2 linked regions of the Nodosilinea sp. E11 genome follow. Each later gene encodes a partner of the first gene's protein in a complex. Links are inferred from orthologs where the notes say so. Each region holds a gene or a part of one and is shown in the gene's direction. Other genes may lie near its edges. The genes, in order: prmC and prfA.

Region 1 (12,181 bases):
GATGTCGATCTCTTTGGCTTGCTGGGCAAACAGCGCCATTTCGGCGGCGATGAAGGCTTGGCTCATCACCTTGGCATAGCCGCCCTCGCCACTGCCGTCTTCTTCAAAGTGAAGTTCGAGAAATTCTGCGCCCAGGCTCTGCACTTGCTCTTTGACCACCAGGCGGGTGTCGAAGGCTTTGACGATCGCCCCGAGACTCTTAGCTGCCCCGATCGCCGCCAGACCCGCTACGCCCACGCCAATCACCATCACTTTAGCCGGGGGCATTTTGCCCGCAGCAGTGATTTGGCCAGTAAAGCAGCGGCCAAAGTTACTGGCGGCCTCAATCACCGCTCGGTAGCCGCCAATGTTGGCCATCGAGCTAAGGGCATCGAGCTTTTGGGCGCGGGAGATGCGGGGCACAGCATCCATGGCTAGCACCGTGCCGCCCTGGTCGGCCAGTTGGCTCAGCAGGTCGGGGTTTTGGGCAGGCCAAATGAAGCTGATCAGGGTTTGCTCGGGCTTGAGCAGGGTGGCTTCGTGGCGATCGAGGGTGGGGTGGTGCTGGGGCGATCGCACCTTGAGCACCACATCAGCGGCGGCCCACAGACTGGGGGCATCGGCCACAATTGTGCAGCCTGCGGCTTCGTAGGCACTATCGGTAAAGCTAGCCCCTACCCCGGCCTGGGTTTCGACCAAGACATCAAAGCCAAGCTTTTGTAGCTTTTTGGCTGTATCGGGGGTGGCGGCGACCCGCTGCTCACCGGCAAAAATTTCTTTAGGAATGCCAACCGTCAACCCTGAGGAGACAGCCTCTGCCGGGTTAGCTACAGGGGTTTCTTGGGGTGCTGCAATGGTCATAGGAAATTACTACCGAAATGGCCTATACAAAAAGAACACAGGCAAAGGGAAACACAGTGAAACGGAAAAAACCTCGTAGGTAAGCCGTCAGGGCATCGTTAGAACCGTCAAACTTTGACCCCGCTTAACCTTGGTGACGCGCTGTAGGTGGGAATGATTTTTGCCCTAGTTGATGGCAGGTGGGTAAAAAGAAAGCGGCCAAGCCCTTGACTAACGATGAAGCTGCGCCCCCATGGTGTCTGAACCAGCTCATTGGTTTCCGCTTAGACGATTTCTCGAAAAGAAGATCCCCGCTTTATCCGCCAACTGTAGCCACCGTAGGGTGGGCACTGCCCACCATTAAGGAAAAAGTTTCCCAGAAGTCCCCTTAGCCACCGTCTGCCCTAGGTTCTGCGCTAGATATTGAGACGGTCTAGATGTTTAGATTGTGGTTTGATTTCACTCAAGTGCAAGGATTCAGCCCAAAAGCTAGGGATTACAAGCTAGAAAACTAGAGATGACTTCTTGGCATGGTAAGGGGCACACCAGAGCATAAGGATAAAACTTTAGGAATGTTTTATGAGTGTTGAAACTTTGAAGATTGATGATCGCCAATCAACAACAAAGGCCTTCTGGGAGATTGGGTGAGTTCATTTACAGGCAAAGCGTCGGTGTTAACCAGCCGATGTCAAAGCTTTGACCACTTCTAAGAATCCGTCTACTTCAGGAGCGTGGGTGAGGTGGGCCGGGCGGTGCTCTAGGTGCTGCCAGTAGTCTTTGACGTTTGCCACACCCACCGCATTCGGAAAGATGGCTGGGTCAAACAGGCTCTCGTCGTTGGGGCTATCGCCTAGGGTGATGACCTCGGCGGTAGAGATCGGCGCAAAATGGTGCTGCAACACCCGCTGCAACCCGGCGGCCTTAGACTGACCCAGTTTAAACAGGTGGCACTGGACGGTGCTGTAGGTAAACCCCCAGCCCAAGGTCTGACAAACGTGCGCCATTTCGTCTAGGTCTGCCTGAGACAGGCCGTCAAGGTCAAAGGTCCAGTCGGTGAGGCGAAAGCGGTTGTCGTCAGACTCTTGCAGTTGGGGCCATCGCCATTGCAAATGCGCAAAGGCTGTCTGTAGCTGCTGGCGGTGATCGACTAGATCGGGGATCGCTACTAATGGCTCGGGGGGAGCGGTGAGCGGAAAATAAAACCCGCCATTCTCGGCCATGGCCCCGGCGACAGGGAGGTAGTGAGCCAAACCATTTACCCACCCCGCCGATCGCCCCGTGACAATCACTACCGGCAGACCCGCAGCCTGGAGTTGCTCTAGCCCTTGCAGCAGGGCGGCGGTAAACTTGCCCTGGCGGGTGAGGGTGCCGTCCATATCGGTAGCTAGCAGCTTGAGGCCAGGTGCTGGGGAAAACCCAGGGGTGGGTAATGGATGAATTTCGCCCATCGGGTCTACACTTTGTGGTTACTGTGAATGGGTCATTATGGCCCGATTTTGCAGCCTAGAAAAAAATGCTACGCATGTAGAGGACTGAGGGTGGGCGGCTGACATGGCCTTGGCACCCAAACCTTACTCTCTGCTCACGCCAGCAACTACCCTCTAAACGCCCCGTTAACGCCATGAGCACCCTAGCACCCGATCAACGCAACTACTACTATCTCCTAGAAGGGGGCCGGGCGGGCGTGCACAAGCCGATTTTGGCCGCTCTCTATGCCGTCCACAATCAGCCGCAGCTCAGCGATGGAGAAACAGGGCTGGGTCTGGCTCCAGCCAATCAGCTGGCTATGACTGCGATCGATACCTTCTCGACCCAGGTACAGTACGGGGCCAACACCATTCGTAGCCTGACCCAGGGGCTGATTGCGCAGGGCTGGAGTGGGGCCGACATTTGGGATGCTAGCGTGGGACGGTACAGCGATCGCTTTTTGCAGGCGGTGGCTAGAGGCTTTACCCCTGCCGCTAGCGATCTCGACGCCGCCCAACTCGAACCCAGCGACCCTGGGGCGCTGCTGCAAGCCTATCTAGAAGACATCAGTGCCGACTACAGCGGGGCACAGCTGCCCCAGAGCTTAGCCAAGCTCGATCCGGCCCTGTTGGCCTTTGCCGAACGGGTGCCCCCCAACTACGGGCGGCTCGACTTTCAGCGCCTGGCGCTTTTAGAAGCGGTGCGCCTGTGGCGACAGCTCAACACGACGGCGGCGGCCATCGATGCGTTGGGGGTGCCGGTGGTAGACCAGGTGCCCGACGAGGCCGCCCTCGACAATGCCCTGGTGGCCTTTATGCAGTCTGCCGGGCGCTATTACTCGGGCTACCCCAACCAGCGGGAGGCGTTGATTCGGCTGGTGCAACTGTGGCGCGAGCTGGATACCCGTGAGGAGGCGATCGAATGGCTGCTGACCCACGACCCCTTCGCTACCGAAACCAACTTAGACATCGTCGATCCGGCGCTGATCGCTTTTGTGCAAAAAATTCCTGCCGCCTATGGGGGCCAGGGCGATCTCCGCTTTGCTCTGACCGAGGGCTATCGCCGCTGGTTTGGCCTCGACTCGCGCACTACGGCGATTCAGCAACTGGGGGTCGACCCTGACGATCTGATGCAGAATGCTGAGAATCAGGCGGCCTTGCTGACCTCGGCCCGCACCTTAGACCGCGCCCTGCTCGACTTTGCCGCCAGCATTCCTGCCACCTACACGCCGACAGAACAGCAGCGGGAAGCGTTGATTCGGCTGGTGCAACTCTGGCGGCGACAGGAGGGGCGAATTCCGACGATTCAACTGTTGTTTGACGATCTGCGACGACTAGAGCGGGCTTCACCCTCCTCGCCAGAGGCCATGCCTGTGCCAGTGCCCGCACCATCCCCGGCGCGCCCGTCCCGGTGGACCCCTAACAATATTCAGCTCGACGCCAGCATTGTGCCCAACGGCAATTTCACCTGGTCGGAGGCGACGCGGGGCGGTGCCCGGATGCCTCCCAATCAGGCGACGGTCGATGCCATAGTACGGATTGCGGCGTTGGCCCAGCAGGCCCGCGATCGCATTGGCCGTCCCTTTTTAATCACCAGCTGGTACCGTCCGGCTGAAATCAATCGTCGGGTGGGGGGTGCCTCCCAGAGCCGCCACATCGTCGGTGACGCCATTGACTTTTACTGCGTGGGGCTGACCGGCAACCAGGTCTACTGGGCCCTCGACCCCTGGTGGCCGGGGGGGCTGGGCCGCTATCGGCAGTTTCCCGCCCTGGTGCATTTGGACGCGCGCGGGTTTAAGGCGCGGTGGATGCATTAGGGAGTGGATGGGTGAAGGGGTGAAGGGGTGAAGGGGTGAAGGGGTGAAGGGGTGAAGGGGTGAATGAGAGAGATAAGGGGGATGGGGAGATGCTAGACCATTTGAGCCTCGCACAGGTTAGACAGGCCTATGCAAGTCCTCACCGGCAAATCGAAGCGCGACTGTTCAGTGTAGGGTTGCAAGCTGGCGAAACCTTGCCTTTAGTGCCATGTACCCGATATGGCTATGCCTGAAGAGGATAACTGCATCACCGGGGCCGAACTGTGGGCCTGGCGAGTCCAGGCATTACAGGCCGCCAAGGCCGCTGGAGTCGAGGCTGAGGAAGTTGATTGGTTACTGACGGCAGTGGCCGATGTCGATCGCCTGGGGCTGAAGCTGGGTAATGTGCAGCAGCGATCGCCCATTGCCCTGCGCTACCCCCTCAGCGAGCTAGACCGTCGCTGGCAGCAGCGCCTCAGCGATCGCACCCCGGTGCAATATCTAGTTGGCGAAACTCCCTGGCGCGACCTGATGCTAACGGTCTCGCCAGCGGTGTTGATTCCCCGGCCAGAGACTGAGCTGATCATCGATCTGGCGGCGGCAGCAGTGGCGACTAGCCCGATCAGAGATCGCCTAGCCCAGGGCCTATGGGTCGATATGGGGACCGGCAGTGGCGCGATCGCCCTTGCCTTAGCCCAAACCTTTCCCGCCGCCCGCATTCTTGCCGTCGACCAAAGCGCGGCGGCTCTGGCTGTTGCCCAGCACAATGCCGATCGCACCGGACTACGCGATCGCATTACCTTTTACCATGGCAGCTGGTTTGAGCCCCTGGCGGCCTACCGGGGGCAACTCAGCGCCCTGGTGTCGAACCCCCCCTACATTCCCTCCGCCCTGCTGCCCACGCTTCAGCCCGAGGTGATTGACCACGAACCCACCGCCGCCCTCGATGGCGGCGACGACGGCCTCACTGCCCTGCGCATTCTGGCCGCCCAGGCCCCAGTGTATCTGGTGCCCGGTGGTCTGTGGCTAGCCGAAATCATGGCCGGGCAGGGCGAGGCGGTGCGAGATCTGCTGGCCGCCCAGGGCTGCTACAGCGAGATTGAGATCTGTCTTGATTTGGCCGGGCGCGATCGCTTCGTGCGAGCGATTTACACGCCAGACTGCCAAGCCAAAAATGACCCGTGATACCAAATCCAACCCACAAAAACCCGCTGCGAAACCGATACCTCGTAGGGGCATTGCACTGCAATGCCCCTACGGTTTGGCCTTTTGGAGACCAGGTTTATGCGATCCGGATTTGGTATTAGGCCCCTAACCCCGATCCAACCAATCCCGCTGGTGCTGCCAAAAGCGCTGCCACCAGTCGGAAGGCTCATCCTTGGGGCCATCGTGCTCGGTGGGGCGAACGCTGGGGCCATCGACCACCAGGCTGCCCACATAGTCGGCATCGGCATAGACGCGATCGATCTGCTGGCGAATCTCGGCCATATCGGCTTCTGAGACCACACCGTTGCTGGTGGCCTTATAAAACTGCACCGTCACCCGAATCGGGTAGTTGGGGTCGCGTTCGATGGCGAGGTTGTCGATTTCGGTAAACGGCCCTTCTACCTCGCCGTGGCCGATCACTGCGGCCTCCACATCGCTGGGGGCGCGGCTGCTCTCCGTGCTGGGAGCCGCCAAGCTCATCAGCCCGCTGTCAAAGGTTGATTGCGCCATGGGTGCCCGCTGCTTGAGGGGCACCTGAATCAGCAGCACCATGTTTAGGCCCTCGGTGTCGGCTTCGGCCATCACCTCCCCAGGGCGGTCTGGGGTCTCGGCCTGCTCAGTTTGAAAGTCGCTCAGGCGCTGGCCTGTAAAGCTGGCCCGCTCCCCATTCTTGTTGAAAAACAGGCGCTGCCCCCAGGTGCGCCCGGCTTCAAACCCGTCGCGCTGGTTGTCGATCACCGTCACGCTAGTGCCTTCTCGGGTGGCCAGAATGGTCAGCACCGCCGGGTCGCCGGGTCGCGATTGGTAGTTAAACAGCACCGGGTTGAAGGTGGCCACCCCCGCCTGGGGAATCGGCAAAAAGCAGGCCTGAGCGCTGACCAGCACATGACTGTCGCGCTGGGGAACCAGCAGCGATCGCGAAGCGTCCCCGGAGGGGAATTGCCCCCGCCCCGCCCACGACTGGGGGGTGTGTAGATAGCTGCGTAAATCGCCCAATACCTCTGCCAGGGGCACCCGGCGTAACTCACGGCCCTGTTCATTGCCCACCAAGACGGCAAACTTATCGAGGGGCACATCGGCGCTGAGATCGGCAAAGTTGGGATGGCGAATCACAGGCATAAGGTGCAGCTGGTGCCGCCCGGTGTCTGGGTCTTGCTGCTGCACCTGAATGGTCATATCGCTGATGTTGGGGCCGACCGCCGAGCCATAGAAGCGCCCGGTGTCTTCCCAGGTGACATTGAGAATAGTTAGCTCTAGGGCCTCGGCCAGCTGTCGAGCTATGGGGTCAGACACCATCGCTTGGGTGCGCTCAATCACCTGGCGATCGCGGTTGTAGTGTTGGCGTTGCACAATTGGTGGCACTGGCGAAAGGTCTGGGATCGTCAATTCTGCGGCTTGCAGGTGAGGAGCTATCAGTGCCACTAGCGTTGCGATCGGCACCGCGCCTAGGGGTAGCCAAAATCTCAGCGGTTTCATGGTCGTGCTCCTAACCCGAACTATTTCCTTAACCTACGGCAGGGGGCTACAGGTGTCAGGATGGTTGCAAAAACTGAAACTGCCGCTGCGCTATAGGAAACCGTCTCGCCGCTGGTTGCTTTCAGCCTCGGCATTCACCGCCCGGCGATAGGTATCGACGATGTGGTTGGGCAATATGTCGCCCCCCTGGCTGAGAAAAGCCCACTCTTCGCCCACATGCACAAACTCAGCCCGCAGTTTGGTGGGCGGCATAGTGGGGATGGGGTCGGCCAGGTTAGTAATCCGAAAACTGTTGGGCAATATCTGGGCGTAGCTGCGCACAAACTCGGGGTTGCCCACGCGGGGGCTAGCGTAGACGTAAACTTGCAAACTGGGCCGCAGCTCGGGCACCGCTAGGGCAATGTCGAGGGCGAGCACTGTGGCCAGGGCGGCCCCCAGGCTGTGCCCCGACACGTAGCAGGGCTTGGCGGGGTTGATCTGGCGCACCGCCTCCACCACCTGAGGATTGATAATGCTGTTGGCAATGCGGCGAAAGCCCTGGTGAATATTGCCTAGGCTCTCGCCTGTGGTGGGGTCGAGGTAGGGCTGCTGCACGGCGTAGATATTGCCCACCCACTCGGCGGTGCGCTGGGTGCCGCGAAACACCAAGATGCTGTCGGCCTCAGACTCGAGCAAAAAGCCGTAAAACACCTCAATGCGGCGACCCACCCGCACCGCCGTCGTTACCCCGGTGCGAATGGCGTCTTCGGTTTGGCCAAGGTTTTCCTCCAGGGCGGTGGGATCATTCACCAGGGTGGGGTCGTCGATCAGCGCCTGGGGCACCTGCACCTCGATGTTGTCGTTGACCTGACGCTCTTGACCGCGAAAGCTGGTGACTAGACGGTAGGGATCTAGCTCGGGACTGTAGTCAAACAGCCGTTGCAGGCTGCCGTCGTAGCTGGGGTCGTTGCGACCGGTGATGTACTGCTGGGTGGCCAGACGGCTGAGCAAGATCAGCCGCTTCGAGACCTGGCGGTTGTAGGGGATGGGCGGCGGCGGAAAGGCCGCCGCCGCCTGAATCGCCTGGAATTCTTCGACCATGCGGGTGTCGCCGGTCACCGCTGCCTGAATGATATCTTCGGGGTCGTAGAACTCGGCAGCAAAGGCATCGATCGCCGCCTGGCGGGCCTGGGCGCGATCGCGCCGCACATACTCTGTCCCCAGGGTGGCGGCGGTGCCTGCGGCCACACCTCCCAGCAACACCTGACGACGCTTAAATTTATCCATGGTGGTGCTCCTGGCTAGGGTTGGCGATCGGGGGAATGTCTGAGAGAGTTTCTGGAATAGCGGCTGGAGAAGACTGAGCGATCGCCTGGAGGTTGGGAAAGGCCCGTTTGAGGGCCACAGGGTCGGGCCGCTTGGCGCTGGTGTAAAACTGGTTAATCGCCTGCCCGGCAATCCAGGTGGCGGTGGCAAACCCCGCCGCTGGGGCAAAGGCTCCGACATAGGGCACCACCACGCCCAGGCCCACCACGGTGCCCCAGGCCAAAAAGCCTACGACTACTGCGGCCCAAAAGCCAAACAGGTTACCCGCGATCGCCAGCAGATCTTGCCCCCGAGGCCGCCCCCAGAGGTTGCGAATATCCCAACTCATCTTCAAAATGAGCCCCAGCACCACCAGAAACTTGATTTCCAGACTACCGCCGCCGCGCAGGGGCACCAGGCCCGCGATCGCCGCCCCCAATGCATAGTCAAAAATCAGGCGGCGCACGTCTCCCTCGCGGCCAATCAGCGCGGCCATGCCCGCCAAAGCCGAAGTGATCGACCCGCCAGACAAGTTGGCCCGCAGGGGCTGTCGAGCGAGGGCCGCCGCCAGCTCCGGCGAGAGGCCAAAGGCCGATCGCAGCTGCCTCAGTACCGCCGTCTCCTGGGGGTTAATGCCCTTCGATCGCACAATGCCATAGGCCCCTCGGTACACCTGCTGTTGCCCCTCCGGCGTTTGAATCTGGGGCAGCCAGTGCTCAATCGGGCGGGTGTCGCCCAGCAGACTCTCCAGCGTCACCCCCACTGGCAGCGGTGTAAAGGGGGCGATCGCCGCCAAAAAGGCCTCAAATTCTCGCGGCGTGGGCATACCCTTGAGCTTGGCCACCCCGGCCAGGGTTTCGAGGCAGGCGAGCTGTTCGCGATCGGAGAGGATCATGGGGGGAGGGGAGAATGTCAAAGGAGCAATTTTGCAGTGGTCATTCCCGCCCAGGCGGGAATCCATTTGAGCGCAGTTACGGGCTAGTGGGTTTCTGCCTACGCCGGAGTGATGGCCTTGTCCCAACTTGATTGGCGATAGCTATCAAGCGGTTTTTGCGGGGCAGTCGTTCCTGGCCACCCAAGGTATAGATCCAGATCATCACGACCGCCCAATGAATCAAAACAATCGGCCAGAGTGAGCCGGTGAGCCAGTAGACGGCGGTGAGGGTGAGGCCTAGCCAGCCTGCCAGGGTAAGAAAGCGGCGATCGCTGAGGGTAGGCCAGGCGGCGGTGTAGGTGGTTTTGCCCAACAGCAGGTGGTAGAGCAGAAACAGCACCAGGCTGACGATGGCCCACAGCAGCCAGCGCCCGCCTGCCACACCCTCACTGGGGTGGGGCAGCACCATAACCCGAAAGCCAATTTCTTCGAGCAAGGCAGGGATAACGAACACTCGTAGGGCGCTGAGGGCCAGGGGCAGCGGCGGAACGAGGGCCAGCTGGCGGGTAAGAAAGCCGGTCTTGAGGCCGTAGGGAATGGCGATCGCCCCGTAAAGCCCCAGCGCCAGCAGCACCAGCAGCGGGGTGGTCAGTCTAAACGGTGTGCTGAAGGCATCGGCGAAGCGCTGCACCGCCCGCCCCACCAGGGGAATGCCACCCATCAGCGTGGTGGGCGGCACCGGCTCGATGCGAGGGTCATTGCCGCCCACCATATTGGTGCGCAAAAACCACAGCTCGGCCCCGTGGCGCAAAAACACCCGAGCTACGGCGTCGTGGGCCCAGCGGGGCATCATGGTTTGCCAGCTCAGCACCCCGGCAAATAGCCCGTTATTGCTAGTAAAGGCCCCTCGGGGCACCACCCCGGCCAGGGACTCGGCATTGTTTTGCCAGTCAGCGCGAATGACGCCGTAGGGCACCAGCAGCTGTTCCAGGTCATTAGCTAAGGCCACAAACTGGAGGGCACGCTGGGCCTCAGGACTTTTGATATTGTCGATCACCCACCGCACCACCTCGGGGTGCTCCTCAATGCGCCGCCGCACCTGCTGCATCGCGATGAACAGCGCCTGGTTTGAGTCCTGCACGCAGGAGGTAGCCGGGGTTACCCCCGCTACCCCGGTGCCGTCGCCCGTGCGGTATCGGGCCGCAATCACTTGGGTTTGGATCAGCAGTTCCTCAAACAGCGAAATCCGGGTTTCGCCCAGCTGTAGTGGTGTAGTCAATGAGTCGAGCTTCACGACCACGTCCGAGATTGGGCGAATGCCCAGCCAGCCCCGCTGCATATCCCCGGTGTAGCTGCCCCAGTCGTGGGTGCCCGACAGCACCGCCGGAGAGCTGTGGGCATAGATCTGCTGGTACTGAATCTCGAACTGGAGCTCGTCGGCGATCGGTTCGCGCACCACTCGGGCCAGGCCGTAGGCAAAGTGCCCTGTCACCGTCCCCAACGGAATGAACTCACTGTTTTCGCCGCCAATGCCGCCAAAGAGATGAATGACTAGAGCGTAGTCGCCCTCCTGCCACTGGGCGCGGGCGGCCTCAGGGCTGCCACCGTTGGGGCTGACCAACACCCGCTGAAGGGTGCCCTGGCGCTGGGGGGTATGACGCCAATTCTGGCGATCGATATATTTCAGTCCTGGTGTGCGGCCTATCACCACCTGGTCGGGCACCAGCTGGAGCAAAGCGCGGGGTTTGAGTGCCTGTACCGTAAACATCCCCTCGGCATCGCGGCTGCCGTAGATGTACCACCCCGCCCGCCCGGCTGGAGAATGCTCTAAATCTCGCAGGTTAGAAAAAAAGCGATCGCCATTGACCGCAGGCTGCTGGGGAATGCGCACGGTGCCAATCGGACCAGTAAAGTCTTGGGCCGCCCTGTCGTAAAACTGCACCTGAAAAAACTCTGGGGGGCAGGGGGCTGGCCCAGGGCAAACCGTTGGCCGAGGCGCACTGACCGTGGTATCGGGGCCAATGATCTTCACCAGACCATACTCGCGCCCGGTGATTTGCACCGGTTCTAGCCGAGTGTGCACCACGGGCTGGCCCGCTTGCACCGTCAGTTCGGCATCCACCAGCCGCACTATGACATCGTCGCGAGGGCGTGCCCCCGCCAGCGATTGTAGTGGCCCCACCTGCTGCCGCCCATTCAGCCGCTCTGGCACCACGTTGCCTCTAGCTAAAAACTGCTCGGCCTGGGCACTGAAGGCGATGTCGGTGGTGACTGTCTCTACGTAGGCCTGGGCGATCGCCGTGGGTTGCCAGGTCAGCTTTACCCGCTGCCCCACCAGGGCCGGATCGCCATGCCACACCTCGAACCAGGCCCAATCACCGGGGTCGGCAGCATAGTCGGCGACGCTGGGTAAAATCAGTCGCCCCATCCACTGGCCGTTGGGCCGTAGGGTTGGGGCAGTGGGCAGGGGCTGCACCGGGTAGGTCTCGACCCGGTTAAAGGGCTGGGCCTGAGCCAGCTCATAGTTAGAGACGTTGGCGATCGCCGCCCCACTGCCGATCAACACCAGCAGCAGCGCCATTAGTCCTAGCGCTATCCCCCGCCAGCGGTGCTTAGAACGACCGTGCTTTGGGCGAGGGATGGTAAACGGCATGGCTCAACACTCCCGACAGGCGATCTGTAACATGCTGGCAATTATCTGACCCAGTCGGTTCAGACTTTAGCACCACGTTATAAAGAAGCCATAGGGGAAATGTGTTGGCTGTAACTAATGGTTAGAATGCTCCAGCATTTCTAGCCCTAGGCCGCCTGCCAGATATCGCGAACTTTGCCTTCTGGGAGCCAATGAGCCACCGCTTGAATGCGCTCCTGAGACAGCTCGTCTTTAGTCGCTGAAAACACTGCTGAGACCACTATTTCTGCATTGACTGTTTTGGGCACCCCGGCCTCATTGTCAATGCGGGTTAAGAACAGCTTCGAGTCAATTCCTAAGGGGGCTGGCCCTTTTAAGGGCGGACGAATCCGGCTCAGCAGGCCCACTAGAGGATTTCGATCCTTCCATAGATCGGCCACTTCCATTTGCAGGGCTTTCTCGTCGGTCGGCAAGACAGCATCGTGCAGTTCTGCCTGTACTCGGTCAGCTTCGGCGGTGGTCATAACGTCGCGCATAACGCGAAACACCACTTCGGTAATGTCTCGAGCATCGTAGATATCGGGCAGACTGCCTTTAATTTTCACCTTTTCTAAAAATGGTGTGTGCT
Region 2 (12,233 bases), 1.0 Mb from region 1 along the record:
CGCTGGATCAGAGCATCCCCACCAGGCTCAAAATCCTGAAATCCATGTTGTCAACACTATTCCTGGAGAAGCGAAATAATGCAGGCTACCGATCAATCTGAACGGGCTGTGTACTGGGGTACCGGCCGCCGTAAGACCTCAATCGCACGGGTACGCCTAGTACCTGGTAATGGTCAACTGGTAATTAACAAGCGGCCTGGGGATGACTACTTGCAGTTCAATCCGGCCTATCTCAACGCCACCAAGGCTCCCCTAGAGGTTCTTGGTCTCGAAAATGCCTATGACGTTCTAGTCAATGTCAAGGGTGGGGGTCTGACTGGTCAGGCTGATGCAATTCGTCTGGGCGTGGCTCGCGCCCTATGTGAGCTCGACCCTGAGAACCGGAAGCCTTTGAAGGTTGAAGGCTACTTAACTCGTGATCCTCGGGCTAAGGAACGTCGGAAGTATGGCCTGAAGAAAGCTCGTAAGGCTCCTCAGTTCTCTAAGCGTTAAACTTTGTATGGGGATGGTTCAGGCATTTTCTACTGGAATGCCGTTTCAGGTTTCTAGTTAGAAATTTTCCTGACTGCTCTCGTTTCTGCTGTTGATGTTGTTTTAACCTACTGCTATGGCAAAGCCTGATATTCACCCCACCTGGTACCCCGAAGCTAAGGTTTTCTGCGACGGTAAAGAGATTATGACCGTTGGCTCTACCAAACCCCAGCTCAGCGTAGATGTCTGGTCGGGAAACCACCCCTTTTATACTGGCACCCAAAAAATTATTGACACCGAGGGTCGTGTTGAGCGCTTTATGCGCAAGTACGGCATGGCTGATACTTCGGCTACCTCTGAGGACAAGGCTGCCGACAAAGCTTAGGAATTGCTTTCCTTGCAGAGCGTGAGGGTTGGGCATTCTGGCTAGTTCGGTGGACAAGAGGAGATCATGGCTGAGGCATACTTAATTGAAAAGCTTAATTCTGTGGAACAAACGTTCCAGGAGTTAACTCGGCGATTAGCTGACCCGGATGTCGCTAGCGATCCGGATGAGTTTCAGCGTATTGCTAAGTCTCGGTCTTCCCTAGAAGAAACCGTCATCACTTACGCCGAGTGGGTATCTACTGGCGAAGAGCTAGCTGGTGCACGGGAAATCTACAAGGAAGCAAACAGCGACCCTGAGATGAAGGAGATGGCAGGCCTTGAGGTTGCTACTCTGGAGGAAAAGTTGGTAGGGTTAGAGGCTCGCCTTAAAGTACTGCTGCTGCCGCGTGACCCCAACGATGATAAAAATATCATGTTGGAGATTCGCGCGGGTACTGGCGGCGATGAGGCCAGTATTTGGGCTGGAGATTTAGTTCGCCTCTATTCCCGCTATGCCGAAACCCAAGGCTGGCGAGTCAAACTGCTCAGCGAGTCGGCAGCCGACATGGGTGGATTTAAAGAAGCAATTCTAGAAATTGCTGGCGATCGCGTCTATAGCCAACTCAAGTTTGAGGCTGGAGTACACCGCGTGCAGCGGGTACCCGTTACTGAAGCCGGAGGACGCGTTCACACCTCCACTGCCACCGTGGCCATTATGCCTGAGGTGGATGATGTGGAAGTACAGATTGATCCGAAGGACATTGAGCTAACTACGGCGCGATCGGGTGGAGCTGGGGGACAAAACGTCAACAAGGTGGAAACAGCCGTTGACCTGTTTCACAAACCTACGGGTATTCGGGTGTTTTGTACCGAAGAACGCTCTCAACTGAAAAACCGCGAGCGGGCGATGCAGATTCTGCGGGCCAAGCTATTTGATATGAAGATGCGGGAGCAGCAGGAAGCGGTGTCGTCGATGCGTAAGTCGCAGGTAGGCAGCGGGGCACGGTCTGAAAAGATTCGCACCTATAACTACAAAGACAATCGGGTCACTGACCATCGCCTCAACCAGAATTTCACTCTGACGCCCGTGCTGGAAGGAAATATCGACGATCTGATTCAGTCGTGCATTAGCCGCGACCAGCAGGAGCAGCTGGAAGAGCTCGCCGCTGAATCTTCACCGGTCTAGGTGCTAGCCTGGGGGGGTTGCGATCGCAGGCTGGGCTATGGCCAAGTTTCTCCATATTGCCGACATTCATCTGGGGTTTGACCGCTACGATACCCCAGAGCGCACCAAGGATTTTTTTCGCGCCCTGCAAACGGTGCTAGAGCGCTATGCCATTGAGGCAGGCGTAGATTTTGTGGCGATCGCGGGTGACCTCTTTGAGCATCGCAACATTAAGCCTGCGACCCTCAACCAGGCCCAGGTGTGTCTCCAGGCACTCAAGCAGGCCAATATTCCAGTGGTGGCGATCGAGGGCAACCACGATAATCGTCCCTACGGCACTCGTACTAGCTGGCTCAAGTACCTGTCGGAGTGGGACTTACTTAAGCTGTTGGAACCCAACGACGGAGCCGATGCCCAACATCGGTTGACAGCTTGGGATGAGCGCACGCGCTCCGGTGGTTACATTGACCTACCCTGTGGCGTGCGAGTAATTGGCTCCAACTGGTATGGAGCCACGGCATCCCGCGCCATTGAACTGCTGGCCGATGCGATTAGCGCTCTGCCCCCTGGTCCTACCCATACGGTTTTAATGTTTCACCACGGCCTTGAGGGGCAAATTGCCCGTTACGCTGGGGCCTTGCGCTACAGCGAGTTGCTGCCGCTTAAGGCAGCGGGGGTAGATTATCTGGCCTTAGGCCACATCCACAAAAACTATACCGCTGAGGGCTGGGTGTTTAACCCCGGTTCTCTAGAGGCCAACAATGTGGAGGAAAGCCGTTATCCGCGTGGCGCTTACCTCGTAGATCTATCTGCTGAGGGGGTTAATGCCCAACTTCAGACAGGCTACTTTCAGCGACCCATTGTTCGCTTAGAGCTGGTAGCTAAGGGGCAAGAAAGCTTAGATGAGTTGATGCAGTTGGCGATAGATCAGGCGATCGCCGCGGCGGCCCAACACCAAGGGGACACCGCCCCTATTTTAGAGCTTAGGATCACGGGCCAAGTCGGGTTTGATCGCCTGGAGCTCGATACTCGTCGTCTCCAAGAAGCCATCAAAGCCGCCTGCAATGCCCTCATGGTATTGATTAAATACGACGTTGAAGACGTAGCCTACCAAACTCCCTTAGGAGATGGCCAAAACCGCATTGAAATTGAGCAGACCATCTTTGAAGACATGCTCACCGCTCACCGGGATTACAAAAACCGGGCCACCGAGCTGGCTCGGGGCCTAACTGATCTCAAGGATCGCCAGCTCTCGGGGGCTGATGAAGAGTCTCTCTACAGTCTGGTTGAAACGCTGCTCGACCTGGCTGAAACAGCAGATGAACCCATCCATCAAGCTGTTGTCCCCGAGTAATCCTAAAGTCTATTTGCCTACCCCCGGTTCAGCAGGCGCATGACATGTACCCCTAAAGTTTGGCCGTTTGAAAATCAGGATTACGCAATTCGGATTTGGTATCAGCTGTTGTCCCCGGGTAGGTAGATTGGCAACCAAGGCCCTGAGATACTTAGCGTTACATCAGCCAGACCGTTAAAAAGTGACGCTGCTGCCAAATCATGGCCACGCCGCTGACGGCGACGAAGGCAAACACCAACTGACGAAACTGCTGAGCAGACATTTTGGCCAGCACCCTCTTGCCCAACCAATTAGCTGGAATTGCGCCTAGCCCAATCACCAGCCCGTAGAGCAAATACTCTCGGTTAAGGCTCCCAAAGGCTGCATAGGCGGTTAGCTTAACCAGATGTAGCACGGCCTTGTTCAGCGCTTTGGTCGCGACCATCGCTTCTTTTTCTAGACCGTAACTAAGATATACCGGGTTCATGACAGGGCCGGTGCTGCCAATTAGCCCAGAGCCAATGGCGTTGACTAACGACAAAGGCAAGAAGTACCACAGCTTGAGGGTAAATTGACTGTCTTGAGAGGCGAATAGATAGTTGGCCACCATCACCAGCAGCCCCACACCCAGTAAAAGTTGTAGCCCCTCCGCATGGATTTGAGTCAGCCCGTAGCAACCAATTACGGCTCCGACCAAAGCCCCTGGTACGTACCAAGCAGTTACCGCCCAGTCAACATCGTCCCAAAATGCTAGCCCTCGCTGCGTATTGCCAATCAGCAGCCCAGTCGTAATGACTGGCGCTACAGCCTGAGCCCCCAAGAGCAAAGAGATCATGGGAATTAGAATAAACGGGCTACCACCACCCGCCAGCATACTGAGGAACCAGGCCACAAAACTGGCCACAAACAGGCTGAGAGCGATCATAAGGCAGGGGCACCGTGAGCAGTGATGTTTAGTCTAGGATGCAGCTGAGAGTCTCAGCCAGGGTGCTTCACCCCAATTATCTTGGGTTCTTAGCTTTTGCCTTAGGGTAAGCCTAAAGACCAGAATGGGAATAGTTGGTTATGCTTGAACATTTCTACCCTGTAGTGGCGTATGGCCCAGCCCATAGACCCTAATTCTCCTACTCCAAACTCCGATCGTCGCCCCGGCAGATCGGTAGAGGAGGTGTATCGCCAGGCGGTGTCCGCGTTCAAAGGCCACCAGTATGCTCAATCTCTGGTACTGTTTCGGCGGTTAGGGCAACTGCCACCGAGTTCGCCCTACTACCCTAAAGCCCTGATGGGCCAGGTGCGATCGCACCAACGACTGGGTCAGCTTGTTCAGGCTAGAAGAGTTTGCCGCCAGCTGCTAGACAGTGATTCCCCCGCAGCAAGTCAGTGGGCTAAGCAAACATTAAGCCAGCTGCCTCAAGCAAAAGAGGGGGTAACCCCGCCAGCAGAGGGGGTAACCCCGCCAGCAGAGGCTCAACCGCCGGCTAAACCCACGAGGGGCCAGGCTAGCCGGTCGGATCTAAGCGGATTTGTACCGCTAGAAGGTACGGTGAGTACGCCCCAGCCGCCACGCCAAACGCCTCCAGCAGCAGCGTCGGGGCCGTCGCCATCACCGTGGCCTGGAGCAGCCAGGGATGAGGATTTTACCCCCAACGACATTGACCGTGACCCCAGCGCTCCTGAGGCTGAATACCGCTCGCTGTTTCATTATCAACAGCTCAACCAACAGTCAGAGCCGGAAGCGGCCTCCGAGCAAGCCCCAGGGCAACGCTTAGAACCGCCCCTAGAGTCAGCGCCATCACGGCTACTAAGCCAGTCGGCTGCAGGCCAACGTTCTACCGCTCAGACGGTAGCTCCTAAGACCAGCTCCATCAAGCCTCGATCTGAGCCTCAAAGACCTCTACCCAAACGTCCGCTAGAGCTGTGGGCGGGGCAGGGATTAACCGCGATCGCCGTGCTGTGGGCGATCAACTGGGCCGTTCATGCTGCCCTCAGAACCGTGGATAGCGGCCTACGCTGGGTACGCTGGCCCCTGCGGCTCAGCCTGCCCGGTGCCCAGCAGTCCTACACACTATGGATTGTGATCGGTCTAGTGCTGCTCGCTCTGGCCAGCCCTTGGATACTGGATTTTGCCCTAGCCCGCTGGCACCGTCAGCAGCCGCTGACGCCCCGCCAGCTTCAGGCTCATAGCCCCAGTGCCCTGCGCCTGCTACACCAAATGTGTCGTCAGCAAGATTGGCAACTGCCGGAACTGCGGCTGATTTCTGATCCAGCACCGTTGTGCTTTAGCTATGGTTGGCTGCCACGCAACACTCGCATTGTTATCAGCCAGGGTTTACTCGAAAGCCATTCCGATCAGGCTTTAGCCGCACTCTACAGCTATGAACTCGCCCGCATGGTCAACGGCATGCCGGTACTCTCGGCTATGGGGCTACTTTTGCTACTGTTACACAGTGGCTATCGGTGGCTAGCTGAGGTAGGCAACGGCCTCAGCAACCTACTACTTCGCAATAGTCTTGGCCTTTTGTCTAGTACTTTCTACGGCTTATTTTGGCTGCTGCGGCAGAGCGCGCTATGGCTATCGCGGCTGTGCTGTAGCTGGGGCGATCGCCGCGCCGTAGCTCTGACCCAGCATCCTGACTACCTAGCTGAAGGCTTGTTGCAGCTAACTGGGGCGATCGCCACTCATCTCCAGCGGCAAGGCACCCTGCATCCCCTCCAGATCAGTCTCGAGATATTAATGCCAATCAGCCATCGGCAAGCCATTACTCCTGGTAGCTTGCTGATCTCAGCAGAGCCCCAACCCGATTCCTCGCTGATGCTGATAACGCTGGATGGCCAAAACCCCTACCGGCAGTGGCTGCGGGTCAATGCCTCCCATATTCCGCTCGGAGAACGCTTACGTTGGCTCAACCAACAAGCCTTGCTACGGGGGCAACCCAGCATCAGCTCAGACCATCAGCCTGCGATCGCTACCACAACCGTTTCGCTCCTCCTGCTATGGCTTCAGAAAGCCCCCCTAGCCGGTCTTATGCTGGGCGGAGGCCTAGCCATGGGGCTTTGGTTTTTAGGAGGCATTTTCGAGTGGCTAGGCTGGCAACGCCTCAGTTGGCTGTATCAAGACCCCAGTCTTTTGTGGGGCGGTCTGTGGCTAGGTCTGGGCCTAGGACTCATGGTACGGATCAATGCATTATTTCCTGATGCAGAACATCAGCTCCCCCCAGCCACCGCGACCTTGAGCAGTGGAACCGTTGCGGCCCTACTACAGAACACATCGCCCCTACCCGTTCAGGGCCAACCGGTAACCCTACGGGGCAAGCTCAGGGGTAGTGTAAAGATAGAGAACTGGGGGTGCCAAGAACTTTACCTTGATGACCCCTCTGGCTTGGTAAAACTGATTAACCCCGTGCCCCTAGGCAGTATTCAGGGCCTCCTTCAGGCAGGTCATCACCCGCTTCGGTGGATAGGGCGCATAGTAACGGTCAAGGGCTGGGGACGTTACGGCGGAGGCATGCTCTGGGTAGATATTCATCAGATTCAGCTGGATCAACGCTCCCGTTTTCAAGCCCATGGTCCAGCCTGGGCCACCCTACTGAGCTTAACGAGCAGCCTGATTGGCATCATCATCATCGTTAGGGGGGGCTAAAAACCAAGCGAATAAATCAGAAAATGTAAAGTTGTGTTGCAATCAAGCGCTGCCAGTGTTACATTGATTTACAGAAACACATACCTGGGTTCCAAGCCAATTCTGAAGGATTGGCGGCTGGATTGGTTAGGTATTGGGTTCTCCTACTCTCAACACAGCAAATGAACCAGCCCTCGTCGGCTGGTTTTTATTTGTGGGTTAGGTTTCAGTTCAGCGGTTTGGCTAATTGCAGGGCAAATACCGTGTTACCTTGATAGGTGGTTCCGTCGGCTAGGGCAAAGCCCGCCCTGGAATAGCTGTCATGCACAGCCATGCCGATAGAATGGTACATAGCTTGGCTCTCTCTTTAGAGAGGTGACTAAAGGAAAGCATCTTTGGGACGCTTGTTCTATTTAATCTAAGGCTACTTGAAACATCAAACTGGATCACTCGGGCTAGCCGTTGGTTTTATGGTACGAAACTTAACTCAGAGCCAGGAAGCGGTTAGGTTAGCCCTGAAGTAAAAATTGGTTTATCTACTAAAGGACTTAGATTGAGCGTCTACACGGGGTTTATTGGCGTTTTAGGTCAAGATCTGTGATCCTGATAGTAGTTAGCAATGTAGGTAAATGGGTTCGGGAATGGCAGCTAACCCGTAGTCCAAACTTTAATCGGCAAGGTTATCGATCTCGATTTATTTGCCTTTAGTTTTAGAACACCAGAGGTATCTCAAATGTCAATTCGCCTTTACGTCGGCAATCTCTCTAAAGATTTAGAACGGCAAGAGTTTGAAAGCGTTTTCTCTGACTTCACCGCCGACTTAGTATCTATCAAGCTTATTGCTGATAAGAAAACTGGAAAATGTCGAGGGTTTGGGTTTGTCACGGCAAAAACCGACGAAAAGGCCGATGAGCTAATCGAGAAGTTGAACGGTCAGGTTGTAGCCGAGATGCCCATGAAAATTGAGAAGGCTTTACCCCGGACCAAACCCGAAGGAGAAACTGAGGCGCGTCCTAGTAGTGAGGGCACCGCTAAGCGCTCGAGTCGCAATGGTGCTCGTAAGGCTGCACCCGCCGCCACGGCGGCCACCAGCGCATCTGCGCAACCCGACCCCCGTTGGGCTGGTGAGCTTGAAAAGCTCAAGCAGATGTTGGCCGCTCAGACTACATCTAACTAACCCCCTGAGGGCTATCTAGCCTAGCACTAAGCCCTCTTCAGAGGTTCAAGCCCTCAAAGGCCATGGAGATAGTTATCTCCATGGCCTTTGAGGGCTTGTCGTGTTGACTGGCCTGGCGGTGACATGAGGGCTAAAACTAATGGTCAAGGGTTTCGGCAACCTGCTTAAGACGGTTGAGCTGGGCCGCCATGTCGCGTTGAGTCCAGCCAGCGGCAAACCAGTTAAACCCAGCTTGAACCAAGGGGTTAGGAATTTCAAACTCAAATTGATTGAACAGCTGAGTTTCCCCACCGTCGGGTCGCCATTCCCATCGATCTTGGCCGGTGAAAAATCCTGAAAAAGCCCAAACAATTGAATCGGGTCCTCGCTCTACCACCGTACTGATTAAGGTCGGTTGCCATAGGGGCAGTCGCACGATGAATCGGCTTTTGGCACCCAGGTCGGTGCTCCAGTCACCGATGGGTTCACAGCATAGGGCCGGATTAAGCCAACGGTGCATTAGATCTTGGCGAGTGAGACACTGCTCGATTGCGGTAGCACTGGCACAAATCGAAATGCCGTGATTAAACACTTGGCGGGTAGACATCCTGACGTTCTCCTGCGAGAATCACCCTGAGACGACGTTTTTCAAGAAAAATGACTCTAATACTAGAGTAATGGATGCTGGCAACTCGGTAGTTCGCGACCATTTATTCGGCTGCAAACTTGTGAGTTATCTGGTAAGCAACGGTCCAACTGTTATGGCTGTTGCCGTTCCTCTACCGAACCTGCGTTAAGGGTGGGTTTGCCGCAGTGCTGTTTCAGGATGCCCTCAACCGCCACCACAATGATGAATGTTTACCCCCTAACTTTACTTCAAACGCCCGGGACGCCAATTGCCCCTTTAGCTAACCCGGCCAATGGCTCTAATGCCTTTCTACAAGGAGCTTTTGCTCAGCTAGGACTGTTTTTGCCCAGCTTAATTGGAGCAATTGCGCTACTGCTGCTGGGCTGGATTGTGGCGACTATAGTCGCCTTGGTTGTGCGCAAGCTGCTGCAACAAACGAATTTAGATAACCGCTTGGCCAATTGGGCCATGGGCCGGGAGGCAGATCGCCCCATAGCCGTAGAAAAGTGGGTTTCGACCCTGGTCTACTGGGTGATCTTTTTATTCGCCATTGTGGCATCACTCAATGCGCTCAACTTGGGTGGGGTATCGGCACCACTCAACAACTTCTTGAGTCAAATTTTTCTGTATCTTCCCCGCATTGGTGGGGCGTTGCTATTGCTAGGCATAGCCTGGCTGGCGGCAACCCTCGTGCGATCGCTGGTAATCAACGGTTTAGGGCGGTTTAACCTAGATGACCGTTTAGCCCAGCAGACGGGTTTAGAGCAAGGAAGCAGCCCGGTGGTTTTAAACGAAACCATTGGCAATGTGCTGTATTGGTTCATTCTGCTGCTGTTTATTCCGTTAGTGTTAAGCGCTCTACAATTGCCGGGACTGCTAGCCCCAGTGGAAGGGTTGATTAACTCCTTCCTGCAAGCGATTCCTCGCATTGTCACGGCAGGCATTGTGCTGGTGATTGGTTGGGTGATTGCCCGGATTGTGCGCGGGGTGGTGACTAACCTGCTGCTGGCTGCTGGGGCCGATCAGCTAGGGGCTCGGATGGGACTACGGACAGGGAGTCCAGGTGTCACCTCTAGCGGTCTTTCTCTGTCGAGCCTGGCGGGCACCTTGGCTTACGTGCTGGTGTTGATACCAGCCGTGGTAGCAGCGCTGAATGAACTCAACATTGATGCCATTTCAGCTCCAGCGATTTTGATGTTGGAGCGGGTGCTAACCGCTATTCCGCAAATCATCATGGCTGGGGTTGTGATTGCCGCTGCCTATTTTGTGGGCCGGATTGTGGCCGATTTGGTGACCAGCCTACTGCGGGGGGCTGGGTTTGACGGCATCATGGGCATTCTCGGTCTGCCAGAGCTCAATCTGGGTACTGGGGCAACGGTTCAGCCTGGCCTGGATGCCGAAGGTCGACCGATCGCCTCAGTGCAGACGCCAGGGCGCACCCCTTCAGAACTCGTGGGCATTGTCACCCTAGTTGCGATTGTGCTGTTTGGGGCGGTTACCGCCACCGAAATTCTTAACTTTGCTGGCCTAACCGATATCGTGCGGGCCATTCTGCGCGTTGGAGCACGGGTGCTGAGTGGGGTCGTGGTGTTTGCGGTGGGCCTCTATCTAGCCAATTTGGCCTTTCGCTTGGTCAATGCCATGGGCACCGGGCAGGCCAAGGTGCTGGCCCAAGCCGCTCGCATTGCCATTTTGATCTTTGTCGGAGCGATGGCCCTACAGCAGATGGGGGTGGCCCCCGACATTGTGAACCTGGCCTTTGGCTTGTTGCTGGGCGCGATCGCCGTGGCGATCGCGATCGCCTTTGGCCTAGGCGGGCGCGATGTTGCCGCTGACCAACTGCGCCAGTGGATGGCAGACTTTAGGCAGCGCCGCTAACCCCAGGGAGCTGGAATTAGCGCTAAGATTCGCGCCAAGCTCGGTGACTGAGGCCGGAGGGATTTCTCTCCGGCCTCAGTCACGTTAGTATTATTAACTCGGTCTTAACATTACTGCGGCAGGGGAGTCTTCTTAACACCATGGCTACGGTAGACCATCGCAGCAGCAAAGCAGACCCCGATCTCAGCGATCCGCAGTATTACTTTAGCCGCGAGCTGAGTTGGCTGGAGTTCAATCGACGGGTGCTGCACGAGGCTCTCGATGAGCGTACCCCCCTGCTGGAAGCGCTGAAATTTTTGGCGATTTTTAGCAACAACCTCGACGAGTATTTCATGGTGCGGGTAGCGGCGCTCAAGCAGCGGATGGAGGCCCAGATCACTCGGCTTTCCCCCGATGGGCGATCGCCAGCAGAGCATCTTCAGGCCATTAGCACCGCGTTGCGGCCAGTGGTTGAGCAACAGCACCAGACCTTTGCCAGCGAGCTCCGGCGACAGATGGCCCAGCGGGGTATCTGGCTGCTCGACTATGACGAGCTAACCTCGGCTCAGCAGACCTACTGTCGTGACTACTTTGAAGAGCAGATCTTCCCAGTACTCACTCCCTTAGCGGTCGATCCGGGGCATCCCTTTCCCTACATTTCAAATCTCAGCTTGAACCTAGCGGTAGTCGTGCAAGACCCCCGCAACCAACAAACCCACTTTGCCCGCGTTAAAGTTCCTCGGGTATTGCCTCGCTTCATTGCCCTACCCACACCACCAGAGGGTGAACCTAAGGGCGATCGCCAGAACCATCGTCCCTGTCGCTGGCTGGGGGTCCCCCTTGAGCAGGTAATAGCGGCCAACCTAGCAGCCCTATTTCCCGGCATGGTGGTGCAAGAACATTACAGCTTTCGTATTACCCGCAACGCCGATCTGGCCGTCGAAGAAGACGAGGCCGACGACTTGATGCTAGCCATAGAGCAAGAACTGCGCAAGCGCCGTCGAGGCGGGTCAGCCGTGCGTATGGAGATTCAACGCACGACTCCCGGTCCCGTGCGAGCCATGCTGATGGAAGAGCTGGAGCTGGCAGAAACCGACGTCTACGACATCGATGGACTCCTCGGGCTGGGCGATCTGATGACCTTTATGGCTCTGCCCCTTCCCGACCTCAAAGCTCCTAGCTGGAAACCCACTGTGCCCCCGGCCATCGACAGCCTCAGCCCGCCGGGGGTCGAAGCCGATGACACTGACCTAGAAACGGCTGAAGAACTCTTCTCACTGCTGCGACGGCAAGATCAGCTCCTCCATCACCCATACCACTCTTTTCGGGCTACGGTACAGCGCTTTATTACCCAAGCCGCCCATGACCCCCAGGTGCTGGCCATTAAAATGACCTTATACCGCACCTCGGGCGACTCACCCATTGTCAGTTCGCTGATTTCTGCTGCCGAAAACGGTAAGCAGGTAACCGTGCTGGTCGAGATTAAAGCCCGCTTTGATGAAGAGAACAACATTAATTGGGCTCGCAAGCTGGAGCAGTCGGGGGTGCATGTGGTCTACGGCCTGGTAGGGCTCAAGACCCACAGCAAAGTCGTGCTGGTGGTGCGCCGGGAAGGCGAGCACATTCGCCGGTACTACC

What was found.
Region 2: the proteins of prmC (region 1) and prfA are in contact, whole or in part, in a crystal structure (PDB 2B3T), measured with the Escherichia coli proteins. The link is inferred for Nodosilinea sp. E11 from one-to-one orthologs.

The regions. Positions count from the first base shown.
Region 1 is NZ_CP136520.1:3,333,779-3,345,959, forward strand. The notes cover bases 3,415-6,296. They hold prmC (peptide chain release factor N(5)-glutamine methyltransferase), read left to right. Parts: upstream 3,415-4,327; coding sequence 4,328-5,266; downstream 5,267-6,296. Other genes in these bases: RRF56_RS16935 (D-Ala-D-Ala carboxypeptidase family metallohydrolase), read left to right, coding at 3,415-4,102; RRF56_RS16945 (hypothetical protein), read right to left, coding at 5,393-6,296. Also shown: pntA (Re/Si-specific NAD(P)(+) transhydrogenase subunit alpha), read right to left, coding at 1-840; RRF56_RS16930 (HAD family hydrolase), read right to left, coding at 1,494-2,267; more of RRF56_RS16935, read left to right, coding at 2,441-3,414; more of RRF56_RS16945, read right to left, coding at 6,297-6,763; RRF56_RS16950 (lipase family protein), read right to left, coding at 6,854-8,029; RRF56_RS16955 (hypothetical protein), read right to left, coding at 8,022-8,942; RRF56_RS16960 (type II CAAX prenyl endopeptidase Rce1 family protein), read right to left, coding at 9,019-11,574; RRF56_RS16965 (DUF2267 domain-containing protein), read right to left, coding at 11,721-12,181. UniProt on the Escherichia coli protein: Methylates the class 1 translation termination release factors RF1/PrfA and RF2/PrfB on the glutamine residue of the universally conserved GGQ motif, i.e. on 'Gln-235' in RF1 and on 'Gln-252' in RF2.
Region 2 is NZ_CP136520.1:4,356,316-4,368,548, reverse strand. Bases 39-2,972 are described here. They hold prfA (peptide chain release factor 1), read left to right. Parts: upstream 39-922; coding sequence 923-2,023; downstream 2,024-2,972. Other genes in these bases: RRF56_RS21625 (exonuclease SbcCD subunit D), read left to right, coding at 2,061-2,972; rpmE (50S ribosomal protein L31), read left to right, coding at 608-856; rpsI (30S ribosomal protein S9), read left to right, coding at 79-492; rplM (50S ribosomal protein L13), read left to right, coding at 39-79. Also shown: more of rplM, read left to right, coding at 1-38; more of RRF56_RS21625, read left to right, coding at 2,973-3,356; RRF56_RS21620 (sulfite exporter TauE/SafE family protein), read right to left, coding at 3,514-4,260; RRF56_RS21615 (M48 family metalloprotease), read left to right, coding at 4,432-6,975; RRF56_RS21610 (hypothetical protein), read right to left, coding at 7,181-7,306; RRF56_RS21605 (RNA-binding protein), read left to right, coding at 7,688-8,131; RRF56_RS21600 (SRPBCC family protein), read right to left, coding at 8,268-8,717; RRF56_RS21595 (mechanosensitive ion channel), read left to right, coding at 8,937-10,616; ppk1 (polyphosphate kinase 1), read left to right, coding at 10,757-12,233. UniProt on the Escherichia coli protein: Peptide chain release factor 1 directs the termination of translation in response to the peptide chain termination codons UAG and UAA.